DNA from 2 places in the Streptomyces caeni genome. Region 1 is predicted to be linked to the other one. Evidence: riboswitches for the same ligand, from Rfam matches in the RefSeq annotation. Region 1 holds a riboswitch; the other holds the start of a gene.

Region 1 (7,601 bases):
ATCGATTCCGAGGAGGCGCAAGCCATGACCCGACCGTCCGCCCGCCATGTCCTGCCCGAGTTCACCGAAGGCACCGGCTACGGACGGCGGACCCTTGACCCGTACGCGAAGCTCCTGGACGAGCGGATCGTGTTCCTGGGAACGCCGATCGACGACACGTCGGCGAACGACGTGATGGCGCAGTTCATGCATCTGGAGTACCTGGACCCGGACCGCGACATCTCGCTGTACATCAACTCCCCCGGCGGCTCGTTCACTGCCATGACCGCGGTCTACGACACGATGCAGTACGCCAGTTGCGACGTGGAGACGGTCTGCCTCGGCCAGGCGGCGTCGGCCGCGGCGGTGCTGCTCGCCGGAGGCGCGCCGGGCAAGCGGCTCGCGCTCCCCGGTGCGCGCGTGCTGATCCACCAGCCGTCCCTGCCGGAGCCCGTGCGGGGACAGGCCGCCGATCTGGCCGTCCAGGCGGAGGAGTTGACGCGCACCCGCAGGTGCCTGGAGGAGATGCTGGCACGGCACACGGGGCACACCCCGCAACGCATCGCCGCCGACATCGAGCGGGACACCGTCCTCGACTCCCGCGCCGCGGTGGCGTACGGGCTGGTCGACCGCGTCGTTCCCAGCCGCAAGACCTCGCGCACCACGCCCGGCGCGAGGTGAGCCACCGATGCTGCCGCCCGAACTCCCCCCGCTGCCGGCGCTGACCCACGCGGAGGCCGAGTTGATCGACCGTTACCTCGATGTCGTCGACCTGCTCGGCCGTGTCAACCCCGCGCACTCCGGTGACACCTACCGGGGACTGCGCGCAGCCCAGGCCCTGGTGGGCAAGGCGACGGCCCTGCGCGACGCGCTGACGCTGATGCACCTGCGCGGGGAGCACGAACTGCACGGCCCCACCCTCGCCCGCGCCCTGCGCGTCCTCGACGGCGAACGCCGCACGGGCCGCGTCGCTCTGCCGCCCGGAGCGGACTGAGCCGATTCCCCCGGCGCCTCCGGGGGAATCGGCGGACAACGGCCTCGCGCCCCGGGCCGGAAGGGTGAGCCGGACGGACCGCTCCGCAGGCATGCCGGACGGACGGCCGTCCGTCCGGCGCGGCTCAAACGGGCCAAATGGCTTACCCCAGACCGGAGTAGACACGGCTCCGGCCTCAGGCCCGCAGGAGTCGCGCAACACGGCTGCCCGCAGGGCGCGAGGCAGGACTCCGATGCAGGTCGGGGCCTGGTTCACGTCCTCAACTTCCGCCGAAAAGAGACCTGTCCACCCGAACGAGTGAGTGGTGAGTAACGCCACAAATCACCGATTCCATTGTGATTTTCGGACCCCGGTAGGTGAAGATCCCTTCCTGACGACAAGCCCCCGCCACCGCGGCGGGGCGGTTTGGGCGGACGCCGAGTCCTGCCGCCGCCCGGACGACCGGTCGACAGGAGTGGATCGGCAGGAGTGGAGGACCCGGTAAGGCGGGCCACCGGAGAGATCCGGACGGTCCTTGGGGTGAAGCCGCGCGAGCGGCCGGGCTACTTCGCCAGTCCGAATCCGACAGGTCATCCTTCACAGGCGGCTGACGAAGGGTTGCGCATGACTGCGTTCAATCGTGTCCCGTCGCTGCTGACCCGGGCCGGCACCGCCTCGGCCCTCACCCTCGCCGCCGTCGGCGGCGGCATCGCCGTCCCCGGCGTCGCCACCGACGCGGCCGCCGTGACACCGGCCACGAAGGCCCTCCGGGCCGCGGCGTCGAAGAAGGGGGCCCCGTACAAGTGGGGTGCCACCGGACCTCGCCGCTTCGACTGCTCCGGGCTCACGCTCTACGCCTACAAGAAGGCAGGCAAGAAACTGCCCCGCACGGCCGCGGCGCAGTACAACAAGACGCACCACGTCTCGTCCTCGCACCGCAGGGCCGGAGACCTGGTGTTCTTCCACTCCGGCCGGAACATCTACCACGTCGGCATCTACGCCGGGAAGGGAAAGATCTGGCACTCGCCGAGGACCGGGGACGTGGTCAGGCTCCAGAAGATCTGGACGAAGAGCGTCTGGTACGGACGGGTGAGCTGATGCGGCCGGCGGGGCGACGGCCCGCTGCGCCGTCGCCCCGCCGTGGCGTGACCAGGGCCGCAACGGGAACTCGTGCACCATGGCCGACCGAGCTCCCTACCAGGCGCGGCACGAGACTCCCCTGGAACGCGCCGACCGCAACTTCGCCGAACTGCTGCAGGAACTGCGCGTCACCCAGACCGGGGTCCAGATCCTGTTCGCGTTCCTGCTGACCCTGGCCTTCACCCCGCGTTTCCCGTCCCTGGACACGGTCCAGCGCGTCATCTACGTCACGACGCTGCTCGTCTCCGCGCTGGCCGCGGCCCTGTTCACGGCGCCCGCCGCGCTGCACCGCTCGCTCTTCCAGCAGAACGCCAAGCCCGCCATCGTGCGGGTCTCCTCCCGTCTCGCCACGATCGGGATGGGCGTACTGATGCTGGCGCTCACCGGCTCGGTGCTCCTGGTGGTGGATGTGTCGCTCGGCCGGGCCGCCGGCATCGCCGCGGGCGCGGGGACGTTCCTCGTCTGCGTGGGCCTGTGGCGCGTCCTGCCCTGGCTGCTGCGGCGCGGGCTCCTCACGGCACCACGGAATCACGGAGCGGGAGCGGACCGGGACGGGCCGGAGCGCTCCCGGTGACCGCCGCGCGGGCCGCGGGCGGTGCGGAGGAGGTGCCGCCGGGGCCCGGGCGCCCTGCGCGGCGTCCCGGTCGCCCACCACACCGGCGAGGCTGCCCGCGCCCGACGCCTTCCGCGTGCCGCCGCGCGGGGCCTTCGGACGGGTGGCGGAGCCCACCTGTGTCTGAGGGCGCGGACCGGGCCGCCGCGCCGTCACGGCTCCTGCTGCCCTCCCGCCGCGACGGACTGGACCCGCGTGGTCCACGGAAGTTCGATCGCGACCGTCTTGCCGCCCTCCCGGGTGGGCCGCACACTCACCTTGCCGCCGTACTCCGCGGTCAGCCAGCGGATGATCACCATGCCGCGGCCGTTGTCCTGCTGCACGGCGGCGGGCAGCCGTTTCGGGAAGCGGGGATGGCTGTCGGTGACGCCGATGCGGAGTAACTCGTCGCGGTCGAGCGCGAGGTCGACCGTGAACGTGGGCGACTGCCCGAAGGTGTGCTGCACGGCGTTGGTGGTCAGTTCGGAGACGATGAGGCGTACGGTATCGGCGACCTCGGAGTTCCTCGGCAGGCCCCATTCGGCGAGGATGTCGGCGACATATGTTCGAGCCACGGAGACCGAGGCGGGATCGCTCGGCAGAGTGACGGATGCTTCCTGATGATCTGCCATGGCGACGTCGTCCCTTTCCCACGGGACCGGAGTCCGACACGGAGCGGTTGGTTTCCGGTGCGGTCCCGGACTTGGTGCTGCGCGCCAGACTGCCATCACCAGGGCTCTCCCGGGTGCGTTCCCCCGGGATATGCATATATCTGTCGCCCGAAGCGGTGAACTCTCCGACGACCGAGCGTATTTGGGCCGGGCCCCGGCCCATCCTCTACCGTCGCCGTGAAACCGCGCGCCGTGCGGAGGGAGCCGCCCATGCAATACGGACCAGCGGTGCGCCGCCGCAAGCTCGGCGCCGAACTGCGCGCCCTGCGTGCCCGGTCGGGTCTCACAAGCGGCGCGGCGGCCGCGCTCGTCGGCTGGCACCAGTCGAAGGTGAGCCGGATCGAGACGGGCGCCAGCGGCGTCAAGCCGGCCGACGTACGGCTGCTGTTGGACGCGTACGCCGTCGAGGACCCCGAACTGCGCGAACTGCTGCTGGTGTTGGCGGGCTCGGAGGACGGCGGCGGCCGGCAGAACTGGTGGCACGCGTATCGCGGGGTGCTGCCGCCGGCCTACCGCGACTTCATCAGCCTGGAGTCGCAGGCCTGCGCGATGCGGACACTGGAGACCTCGGTGGTGCCGGGGCTGCTGCAGACGCCCGAGTATGCGCGGGCGGTGACGCGCGCCGCCGTCGGCACGCTGGAGGAGGCCAAGCTGGACACGCTGGTGGAGGTGCGGCTGGCCCGGCAGGAAGTGCTGCGTTCGGATCCTCCGCTGCGGCTGAGCGCCGTCCTGGACGAGGCGGTGCTGCACCGGGAGGTCGGCGGACCTGAGGTCATGACCCGCCAGCTGAGGCGGCTCCTGGACGCCGCCGCGCTGCCTCACGTGCGGCTCCAGGTCCTGCCGTTCGCCGCCGGGGCGCACATCGGCATCACCGGACCTTTCGTTATCTTCTCATTTCCGAGCAGATCTGATCTGGACGTGGTTGTTCTAGACCACTTGACGAGTAGCCTCTATCTCGAACGGGAAGAAGACCTTCAGGCCTACAGCGAGGCCTTCAACTCGCTTCGGATCCACGCACTTTCACCCGAGGAATCGTTGGAGTGCATCGCCGCGTTGGCCGGCGCTGCGTAAGGAGGCATCATGTCAGCACCGCCTCGGCATATCCCTTCGAGTGCGTCCCTGCACGGCGTGCGGTGGCTGCGCAGCAGTCGCAGTACGGGAATGAACAACTGTGTCGAGACCGCCCGTCCGGGCCCGGGGCCCTGGGCCGGGCTGGTGGCCGTGCGCGACTCCAAGAACGTGGCCGGGCCGGCCCTGTTCTTCACCCCCGGCACCTGGAAGGAGTTCCTGGACGGACTGGACTGATCGATTTCCGGGGCGGGGTCGGTCGCACGCCGTTCCGCGGCCGCGGTCGATGTCAATTCCCGGATGAATATTCCCCGCACCGCTGCGGACGAGTCATATCCGTTCACAGCCGTATGACGCTCGGTGCACGGCCGTTCCGCCGACTCACGGCCGCGTCTCGCCGATCACGCGTACGGCGTGCTCTGTCTGCCCGTCCGTGAGATCCGCACGGGCGGTCAGTCGCAGCCGTGAGACACCGTCGGGCACCGACGGCGGCCGGAAACAGCCGACGGCGACTCCCGCCGCCCGGCAGTCGGCCGCCCACCGCACGGCCTGCTCGGGGGAGGGCGCGCGCACGGAGACGACGGCGGCATCCGGCCGTACCGCCTCATGACCCTCGGCCGTGAGGCGGGCGTGCAGGGCCGTCGCCACCGCGCGCGCCCGCTCGGCACGCTCCGGCTCACGGCGCAGCAGGCGCAGGGCCGCGAGCGCGGCACCCGCCGCCGCCGGGGCCAGCCCGGTGTCGAAGATGAACGTCCTGGCCGCGTTGACCAGATGGTCGATCACACGCGCCGGGCCCAGCACCGCGCCACCCTGGCTGCCCAGCGACTTCGACAGCGTCACCGTCACCACCACGTCCGGCGCGCCCGCGAGCCCCGCCGCGTGCGGGGCGCCCCGGCCCCCGGCCCCGAGGACGCCGAGCCCGTGCGCGTCGTCGACGAGCAGGCCGGCGTCGGACTTCCGGCAGACGGCGGCCAGTTCGGCCAGCGGGGCGGCATCGCCGTCCACCGAGAAGACGGTGTCCGAGACGACGACGGCGGGTCCCGGCCGGGTCCCGAGGACCTTGCGCACGGCCTCGGGGTCGGCGTGCGCGACCACCTGGGTGGTGCCGCGGGCGAGCCGGCAGCCGTCGATCAGCGAGGCGTGGTTGCCCGCGTCGGAGACGATCAGGGAACCGTGCGGCGCGAGCGCGGTGACCGCGGCGAGGTTGGCCGCGTACCCGGAGGAGAAGACGAGGGCCGCCTCGAAGCCGCAGAAGCCGGCCAGCTCGCGCTCCAACTCGGTGTGCAGCTCGGTGGTGCCGGTGACCAGGCGGGAGCCGGTCGCGCCGCCGCCCCACGCCCGGGCCGCCCGCGCGGCGCCCTCGGTGATCTCCGGGTGGCGGGCCAGGCCCAGGTAGTCGTTGCTCGCGAGATCGAGGAGCGGGGAGTCGGCGGAACGCGGGCGCAGGGTGCGCACGAGCCCCGCCCGGCGGCGCGCGCCCGCCTGCTCGTCGATCCAGCCGAACACCATCGGTCCTCCAGGCTTTTGTAGGCAGTGCACAGACCCTAGCGGGAGGGCCTGCCACCCAGGGTGTGGCAATACCCACACGTCGAACCGTGTCCGTTGTGTGGTCCCTCCTTGGCCCGGGGCGGCCGAGTAGGACAGGATCGGCTCTCATGGACCTGCTGAACACCCTGGTGGACAAGGGGCTACGGCGCGAACCGCCGACCCGCGAGGAAGCTCTGGCCGTCCTCGACACTTCCGACGACGACCTGCTCGATGTCGTGGCCGCGGCCGGCAAGGTACGCCGCCACTGGTTCGGCCGACGGGTGAAACTCAACTATCTCGTCAACCTGAAGTCCGGCCTGTGCCCCGAGGACTGTTCCTACTGTTCCCAGCGGCTCGGCTCGAAGGCCGACATCCTGAAGTACACCTGGCTCAAGCCGGACGAGGCGTCGAAGGCCGCCGCGGCGGGCGTCGCGGGCGGCGCCAAGCGCGTCTGCCTGGTGGCGAGCGGCCGCGGGCCCACGGACCGGGACGTGGACCGGGTCTCCGACACCATCAAGACGATCAAGGACCAGAACGAGGGCGTCGAGGTGTGCGCCTGCCTCGGCCTGCTCTCCGACGGCCAGGCCGAGCGGCTGCGCGCGGCGGGCGCGGACGCCTACAACCACAACCTGAACACGTCCGAGGCGACCTACGGGGACATCACCAGCACCCACACCTACGCCGACCGGGTCGACACGGTGCACAAGGCGCACGACGCCGGCCTGTCGGCCTGCTCCGGCCTGATCGCGGGCATGGGTGAGAGCGACGAGGACCTGGTCGACGTCGTCTTCTCACTGCGGGCGCTGGACCCCGACTCGGTCCCGGTCAACTTCCTGATCCCCTTCGAGGGCACCCCGCTCGCCAAGGAGTGGAACCTCACCCCGCAGCGGTGTCTGCGGATCCTGGCGATGGTGCGGTTCGTGTGCCCGGACGTCGAGGTACGCCTCGCGGGCGGCCGGGAGGTCCACCTCCGTACGATGCAGCCGCTGGCCCTGCACCTGGCCAACTCGATCTTCCTGGGCGACTATCTGACGAGTGAGGGCCAGGCGGGCCGGGCGGACCTGGAGATGATCGCGGACGCCGGATTCGAGGTGGAGGGCGCGGACCGGGTCACGCTCCCGGAGCACCGCGCGGCGTCCGGCGGGTGCGGGTCGCACGAGGACGCCGGCTGCGGATCGCACGAGGACGGCGCCGGGTGCGGATCACACGAGGGCGTCGGGTGCGGGTCGCACCGGGACGACGCCGGGTGCGGGTCCCACGAGGGCGCCGGGTTGTGCGATTCCGCGGCCGTGCCGCCCGTGAGCGAGCCCCGTACGGACCTTGTCGCCGTGCGCCGCCGGGGCGCGGGAACGGACCTCGCGCCCAATGCGTGATCCGTCCGTGGACGAACTGCTGGCGCTCGACCGGCAGCACGTCTGGCACCCGTACGGCCCCATGCCCGGCCGCCAGGAGCCGCTCGTCGTGGAGTCGGCGAGCGGGGTGAGGCTGCGTCTGGCCGACGGTTCGGACGAGTTGGTGGACGGCATGTCGTCCTGGTGGTCGGCGATCCACGGCTACAACCACCCGGTGCTCAACGAGGCCGCGCAGGAGCAGCTGGGGCGGATGAGCCATGTGATGTTCGGCGGGCTCACCCACGAGCCCGCCGTCCGGC
Region 2 (7,601 bases), on a different contig from region 1:
CACGAGGTCGAGATCGTCGCGAGGCGCCTCCGGGGCGATCTGCGGAACCGGCCATGTGCGGTTCAGCGGCGGGGACACATCCCGCCACCAGCGGCGTGCGGGGAGGTCGCCGGCGGGCTCGAAGGGCTGGCCTGGGACAGGGACGGCGACTGCCTGTCCGACCGCGCCGGCTGCGGCCAGTGTCCATTCGCCGGGCTCGGCCCAGGGGTGCGGCGCCAGGTTGAAGGTGGCCCAGTGGATCGGCAGCATCGCGCCGTGCGGCTGCCCGCCCTGGAGGTCGAGGTGGGCGCGCATGCCCTCCTCGGGCGTCATGTGGATGTCCGGCCAGAAGTCCGAGTACGCCCCGATCTGGATCATCGTGGCGTCGAACGGCCCGTGCGCGGCGCCGATGTCCTTGAAGCCGTCGAAGTAGCCGGTGTCACCGCTGTGATAGATACGGTGCTCCTCGCCGGCCACGGACCACGACGCCCACAGCGTGTGCTGTCCGTTGCGCAGACCCCGGCCGCAGAAGTGGCGGGCGGGCGTGGCGGTCAGGGTGATGCCGCCGACCTTCGTCGACTCGTGCCAGTCCAGCTCGCGCAGCCGGTCCGCAGACACGCCCCAGTGCTCCAGGTGGGCGCCGACACCGAGCGGTATCGCGAACACGGTGTCCGTGGCCGCCAGGGCCTTGATGGTGGGCAGGTCGAGGTGGTCGTAGTGGTCGTGGGAGATGACGACCACGTCGACGGGACCGAGTGCGGCCGACGGCAGGGGCACTGGATGCAGCCGCTTGGGGCCGATGAAGCCGAAGGGGGAACAGCGGTCGCCCCACACCGGGTCGAAGAGCACCCGGTGTCCGTCGATCTCGGCGAGCACGCCGGCGTGCCCCATCCATGTCAGCCGCAACCCGCTCGCCGGGGGACGGGCCAGGTCGGCGTACGTGGTCGGGTGCACGGGAACCGTGCCGGCCGGGGCGCGGCGGACACGCTCCTCCTTGCGGAAGTAGACCTTCGCCAGCTCCACCGCGGAGTTGCCGGACGGCCGGACCCGGGTGCCCTCCGGGTTCACGAAGGCGCCGTTCGCGAAATGCGGCGATCTGCGGATGCGCTCCAGGCGTTCCCCGCTCGGGTCCGCGCCGAACGCGATGGGCCGCATCGAGCGGAGCCCGGAGCTCAGGGAACGGAAACCGGTCACGGCACCTCCAGTTGGAGTCGAGTCGGGCATCCCATTATGGGCGGCGCCGCTGACAGCACCGGGTCGCAAGTGCCGCCGCGCGATGTGCGGACGCGATGTCGCATCCGCGGGGTTCCGGCCCGTCGTGACGGCAGGGCCGGGGCCGCTCCCCCTCGGGGATGCGCCGGCGGCGGCCCGGGCGCGTGGCCCGGGCCGCGCCGGTCGCGGTGGTCGGGGTCACACGGCCTGCGCGATCCTCGTCTTGATGTCGTCCGGGGACAGGGCTCCCTTCGCCATGACGCGGTCGCCGGAGGACTCCCCGCGCAGTCGGCGCCCGATCCAGGGGACCAGGTGCTCACGCGCCCATTGGATGTCGTCGCGCCGCACCTCGAGCGTGCCGCGCGGCGGCAGCGGCGGCCACGGCTGATCGGGGTCGGCGGAGACCTCGATGCCGAGGACCTGGCCCGCCCGCAGAGCGACCCGGGTGTGCCCCTCGGCCGAGAGATGGAGACGGTCGTCGTCCCAGGCACGCCGGTCCTGGACCGTCTTGAGCGACCACAGGTCGAGGACCGGGCAGCCGTACCGGTCCGCGATCGCCCGGACGTGCCCGTTGTAGGTGGCGATCTTGCCGCGCAGATGCTTGAGCACGGGCACACCGCGCGTGTCGAAGCCGGTGGTCACCATGACGGTGCCGACGGCGGAGGTGAGGTCGGCGACGGCGCGCTCGAAGCGCTCGGCGACGTCGTCGGGGTCGGTGCCGGGCCGGATGATGTCGTTGCCTCCGGCGCAGAAGGAGACCAGGTCCGGGGCGAGTTCGAGGGCCTTCGGGACCTGGTCCGCGACGATCTGGTCGAGCAGCTTGCCGCGCACCGCGAGGTTCGTGTACTTGAAGTCGCCTTCCGGCCGCCGGTCGGCGAGAAGGACCGCGAACCGGTCGGCCCAGCCGACGAACTGCCCGTCGGGGCCGGGGTCGCCGACGCCCTCGGTGAAGCTGTCCCCCACCGCCACGTACGACCCGATCACTGATCTGTTGTCATTCTTCGAATCGTCTGCCACGTCGGCCCATGATTCACCTTCCCATGTGAGCTACGCGACCGTAGGAAAGGGTTGACGGGCGGTGAGAAGGGCCACGGGGCGTGGGCGGCCGCGTCGGGAACACGTCTCCGGGCGGGGCTGTTGGGCGGGACGCCGGGCAAAGGGCCGTCCTGCGCACCGAGTGCACGGCTGAAGGCCGGACCCCGGGAACGAGGGGTCCGGCCTTCGGTGTCCGGCGGGCCGTGCGGGTCAGCCGATGGACACGCCGTGCGAGCGCAGGTAGGCGACCGGGTCCACGTCCGAGCCGTAGTTCGGGGTCGTACGGATCTCGAAGTGCAGGTGCGGTCCGGTGACGTTGCCGGTGGCGCCGGAGAGGCCCACCTGCTGACCGGCGGTCACGGTCTGGCCGGCGGAGACGGACAGCTTCGACAGGTGGGCGTACTGCGCGTAGTAGCCGTCGGCGAGCCTGACGACGACCTGGTTGCCGTACGCGCCGCCCCAGCCCGCGGAGGCGACGGTGCCGGCGCCCACGGCCTTGAGGCTGGTGCCGGTCGGGACGGCGAAGTCGATGCCGGTGTGGTAGCCGCTGGACCACATGCTGCCCGCGACGCGGTACCTGGTGCCGATGGCGACGCCCTGGACCGGCAGGGTGTAGCCGGTGGCGGCGGTCGCGGTCTTGGGTGCCGTCGTCTTCGTGGTCGCGGAGGTCTGGGACGTCGCGGCGGAGGAAGCGGCCGCGACGGCGGTGCCGCCGAGCGTCAGCTTCTGGCCGGGACGGATCAGCGACGGGTCGGAGCCGATGACCGCGCGGTTGTCCTGGTAGAGCTTCTTCCAGCCACCGGCGACGTGCTGGTCCGCGGCGATCCGCGACAGGCAGTCGCCGGGCTTCACCGTGTAGGTGCTGACGACGGCGACCTTGACGGCGGCCTTCTTGGCGGCGACCGGAGCCGCGGAGACGGCCTTCCCGGAGACGGATGCCGCGGGGGCGGCGGCATGCGCGTCGGTCGCGCCCAGCAACGGCAGTGCGAGCGCGGCGCCGCCGGTTCCTACGACGGCCATGGAGCGCAGGAGGCGACGGGGCTTGAGACGGCGGTGCTTACCTTTTGCAGGCATGTCGAATTCCTCTCCGGCGCCTGCGAGGTGAGCTGTCGGGTGCGGACTGGAGATGTCCGGCCGCGGCGGTGCGCGGCTTTACCCCTAGCCGTTCCGGAGACCGGAACAGGCGTCTTGCCTGTGGGTCCCCCGCTCCTGCCGGGCAAGGGTGAGAGTGCGGGCACCGGGCGGCGGCAGGATTCGGCGTTCCACCCGGATCGAGGGGAACGTAAGCGACCCGGACGCATGGGGACAACATTCGGTTTCCCCCATGCGCCCATTTCTCTTGATCCTTGCGGAAATTACCGGTGACCCTGTGTCGACACGAGATGCGGAGGAATCCTCAATCACCCCGGAAAGAAGCCACAATTACGTGAACATGGCGACAACGGACCGTCACAAATATGACGCTGCTCACGTACCGCGATTTTACTGGCCCTATTCCAGGCAGAGTTGGAAGGAAGGCATCAATTCGGACAACACTCTCAGATGCGACGCAGCCGGATAACCGTCGCATCGAAGTCGCCCTGCAGAGCGGCCCGCAGTCCGTGATGCAGCAGCACCGCACCTCGATGCACTTCGCCCGTTTCGCGGCATTCATACCTGGCTTCCGGGTCGAGTCCGCGCAACCGCAGCGGAGCGACCGGCTCACCGTAGTGCTGCGCCTGGAGCCAGGCGAGAACGACCGCCTGCTCATCGAGCACGTACTGGACCGCACTCAGCCCGCCCGCCGGGGGGCGCAGCCGATACAGCTCGCCGCGCTGGACGACGGGGCGGATCTCCTTGTAGAGACCGACCCAGTCCCGAGCCTCGGCCAGCTCCTCCTCACTCCACTCCATGAGGTCGCCGCCGACGCCGAGCACCCCGGCCATGGCACTCACGAACCGGAAGCGCGGCGCGCTGACGCGCCCGTTGAGCTGCGTGTTCGGGCTGTCGGTGACCCAGGCGGCCATGACCCGGGCCGGATGGATCTGGCTGAAGCCGTGCTGGATGGCGAGCCGGTCGAGCGGGTCGGTGTTGTCGGAGGTCCACACCTGGTCCGTACGGCTCATGACCCCGAGGTCCACGCGTCCGCCGCCGCCCGAGCAGGACTCGAAGGCGACCGTGGGGTGCGCCGCACGCAAGCGGTCCACCAGCGCGTACAGGGCGCGCACATGATCGACCCACAGGCGCTGCGGATAGGATTCGCCGGGCCGGCCGGCATCGGTGAAGCAGCGGTTGAAGTCCCACTTCACATAATCGATCGGGGCGCTGGAGAGCAGCCCGTCGAGTTGCTGCCACAGATACTCCCGGACGTCGTCGCGGGCGAGGTCCAGCACGAGCTGATTGCGAAATTCAGTCCGCTTTCGCCCCTTTTGATGCTGCACCCAGTCGGGGTGCGCGCGGTAGAGGTCGCTGTCCGGGTTGACCATCTCGGGCTCCACCCAGATGCCGAACTGCATCCCGAGGGCGTGCACATGGTCGGCGAGGGGCTTGAGGCCCGACGGAAAGCGGTCGGGGTTGGGGCTCCAGTCGCCGAGTCCCGCACGGTCGCTGGTGCGGGCGCCGAACCAGCCGTCGTCGACCACGAACAACTCGACACCGATCGCCGCCGCCCGTCGTGCGAGCGCCGCCTGCTGCTCCTCGGAGACGTCGAACCCGGTGGCCTCCCAGGAGTTGTAGAGCACCGGCCGGTCACGGTCCGCGTCCGGGATGACGTACGCCCGCTGGTAGGCGTGCCAGGCGCGGCTCGCGCCGCCGTGACCGCCGTCGCTCCACAGTCCCGCGAAGACCGGAGCGACGAACGCCTCCCCCGCGGCCAGCCGCAGCAGTCCGGAGTCGTCGTACCCGACACCACCGGTGATCTGCACGCGCGCGTCGGGGAGTTGGGCCACCGCGATCCGCCAGGTACCGGACCAGGCGAGCGCACAGCCGTAGACCTCGCCGTGCTCCTCGGTCGCGTCGACGTCGAGCGCGACCCAGGGCAGGTGCTGGTGCCCGGTGTGGCCGCGCCGGCTGCCGATGACCTTCTCACCGTAGGTGAGGGGGGAGCGTACGAGCCGGGACTCGGCCGCCCAGCGTCCGTGCAACTGCGACAGCCGCCAGCCGTCACGCTCGGGCAGGGTCCAGGTCGCGGAGTCGGCCCGCAGGAGTTCGACGGGGCCGGGACCCGTGTTGGCGAGGGTCACCCAGCGCTCGACCACATCCCCGCGCATCCGGTAGTGGAGGGTGATCGCGAGCCCGTCGTCGGTGAACCGCAGTCGCAGTTCCTCGCCGTCGGCCTCGTACGCCTCGAAGACCCACTCGGTGCCCCGGCGCTCCTCGGTGCGGACGGACAGGGCGGGACGGGTGAAGCGGGGACCACCCTCGACCGGGTACTCCTCGCGGCCGTCGAGCGGGGACTCGAAGGGCCGGTACGGCGGTGCGGGCAGCGCGGCCAGGGCCTCGGCGTCAGCGAGGGCGATCCGCGGGCCCCAGTGCAGGTGCAGCAGTTCGCCGCCTCCCGTGAGCCGGAGGCCGTAACTGCTCGTGGGCCCCGACAGCAGCCAGGTACGGCCGTCCGCGCCGATCTCCAACATTCAAACCCCCACATATCCGAACAGGTGCGATCAGGTCTCAACATCATCGGGGGTGGAGTGGCCCGTCGGCAATGCTTCGGCCCAGGTTCGCCGCGGTGTCGGTCATCGATGATTGCCCGATGAACCGATGTCGTATCGTCAAAGGGCCCGTCGACGAGCAGCGCCGACGGACGGATGGGAGGAGCCCCCGTGACGCAGCAGGTGCCGTCGACCGAGCCGGAACTGGCCGGAGTGCGCAACTTCCGTGACGTGGGCGGTCTGCCGACCTTGGACGGACGGCGGGTTCGGCAGGGGGTGCTCTTCCGCAGCGGCCACCTCGCGCACGCGACGGAGAAGGACGCCGCGTTCCTCGCCTCCCTCGGCCTGCACACGGTCTTCGACTTCCGCAACGCGGCGGACAAGAAGCTGGAGGGACCGGACATCGACCTGCCGGGCGTGCGGAACGTCAACCTCCCGCTGTCCGATCCGGCGGACGGCGCCGAGTTCTGGAAGATGGTCCGCGACGGCGACCTCGATCAGTTGCGCGGACTCCTCGCGGACGGCCAGGCCGCCAACCGCATGATCGTCTCGTACCGCAGGATCATCAAGGAGCGCACGGCCGAGCACTCCCACGTGCTGCACGCTCTGGCGCAGGACAGCGTGCCCGCCCTGATGCACTGCGCGGCGGGCAAGGACCGCGCGGGTCTGTCGATCGCGGTGACCCTCCTCGCGGTGGGGGTCGAACGCGAGGCGATCGTCGCGGACTACCTGGAGTCGAACGCCAAGCACCGCCGCTACAAGGTGCACCGCAACGGCTCGTCGGCCGACGCCTACTCGCCCGAGGTGATGGAGCTGATCAGCCCGCTGTTCGACGCCCGGGCAGAGTATCTGGCGGCGGCGTTCGAGACCGTCGAGGAGACCTGGGGCAGCGTGGAGGTCTATCTGGAGCAGGGGCTCAGGGTCACACCCCGGCTGCGGGAGCGGCTGCGCGAGCGGCTGCTGGACTGAGCCGCCCGCGCTCCCGCCCGGTGGACGACACCGCCTACTTCGCGCCCACCGCGAACAGGAAGTAGAGGAAGCCGGCGAAAAGGTGACCGGCGGCGATGTAGATGATCAGACGGATCCACAGGGAGCGGGGGAACTTGTCCTCCATCGCAGCCGGCTGGGGGCGGGTATCCGGGTGCTCGGTCATGGCATCTCTCCAGGGGGCAGGCCGAGGCAAAGCGCGGTTCTGGGGCTTTGCAGCAGGGTGTGGACGTAGAGCAGATCGGCCCCGTCTTGGTCGGTGGCCGCCAGACGGTGCGGGGTCAGCGAGTCGTAGTGCGCACTGTCGCCCGGCCCGAGCAGGTGCGTGCTGTCGCCGAGGCGCAGCCGCAGCCGCCCCGTGAGGACGTACAGCCACTCCTCGCCGGGGTGGACGCGCACGATGTCGGCCTGGGGGCCGAAGGGGACATGGACACGCAGGGCCTGCATCCCGCGGCCCGGTGCGCCCGCCTGCCAGTACGTCCAGCCGCCCGCCCGGGTGGGCTCCGTCTCGGCGCCGCGCACGACCGCGGCCCGGTCGGCGACGGTCTCGCCCAGCAGTTCGGAGACCGTCGTACCGTACACACGCGCCAGCGCGAGTAGCATCGGCAGCGAGGGCTGGCGCTGCCCGGTCTCCAGGCGGGAGAGGTGCGCGGGTGAGAGCCCCGCGGCACGGGCCGCGGCCTCCAGGGTGAGCGAGGCGCGCCGGCGCAGCGCACGCAGCTGCGGTGCGACGGCGGGCAGGCTCTCGACCGGCCCGGG

What was found. Region 1 has a riboswitch for cyclic di-AMP ahead of ACFSL4_RS17950 (C40 family peptidase). Riboswitches for the same ligand answer to the same signal wherever they lie in the genome.
Region 2: linked by a shared signal. The riboswitch ahead of ACFSL4_RS08630 (M23 family metallopeptidase) and the one ahead of ACFSL4_RS17950 (C40 family peptidase) in region 1 are both predicted to bind cyclic di-AMP.

The regions. Positions count from the first base shown of each region.
Region 1 covers NZ_JBHUDX010000048.1:44,927-52,527, reverse strand. The annotation lists gene ACFSL4_RS17960 (ATP-dependent Clp protease proteolytic subunit) at 25-660, shown strand; gene ACFSL4_RS17955 (hypothetical protein) at 668-973, shown strand; cyclic di-AMP (ydaO/yuaA leader) riboswitch at 1,378-1,573, shown strand; gene ACFSL4_RS17950 (C40 family peptidase) at 1,577-2,050, shown strand; gene ACFSL4_RS17945 (DUF6328 family protein) at 2,130-2,666, shown strand; gene ACFSL4_RS17940 (ATP-binding protein) at 2,858-3,316, opposite strand; gene ACFSL4_RS17935 (helix-turn-helix domain-containing protein) at 3,566-4,426, shown strand; gene ACFSL4_RS17930 (DUF397 domain-containing protein) at 4,436-4,660, shown strand; gene ACFSL4_RS17925 (8-amino-7-oxononanoate synthase) at 4,805-5,932, opposite strand; gene bioB (biotin synthase BioB) at 6,079-7,323, shown strand; gene ACFSL4_RS17915 (adenosylmethionine--8-amino-7-oxononanoate transaminase) at 7,316-7,601, shown strand, end outside.
Region 2 covers NZ_JBHUDX010000021.1:49,226-56,826, reverse strand. The annotation lists gene ACFSL4_RS08640 (MBL fold metallo-hydrolase) at 1-1,173, opposite strand, end outside; gene ACFSL4_RS08635 (SGNH/GDSL hydrolase family protein) at 1,390-2,175, opposite strand; gene ACFSL4_RS08630 (M23 family metallopeptidase) at 2,437-3,300, opposite strand; cyclic di-AMP (ydaO/yuaA leader) riboswitch at 3,305-3,461, opposite strand; gene ACFSL4_RS08625 (alpha-galactosidase) at 3,765-5,837, opposite strand; gene ACFSL4_RS08620 (tyrosine-protein phosphatase) at 6,027-6,824, shown strand; gene ACFSL4_RS08615 (DUF6126 family protein) at 6,859-7,008, opposite strand; gene ACFSL4_RS08610 (helix-turn-helix domain-containing protein) at 7,005-7,601, opposite strand, start outside.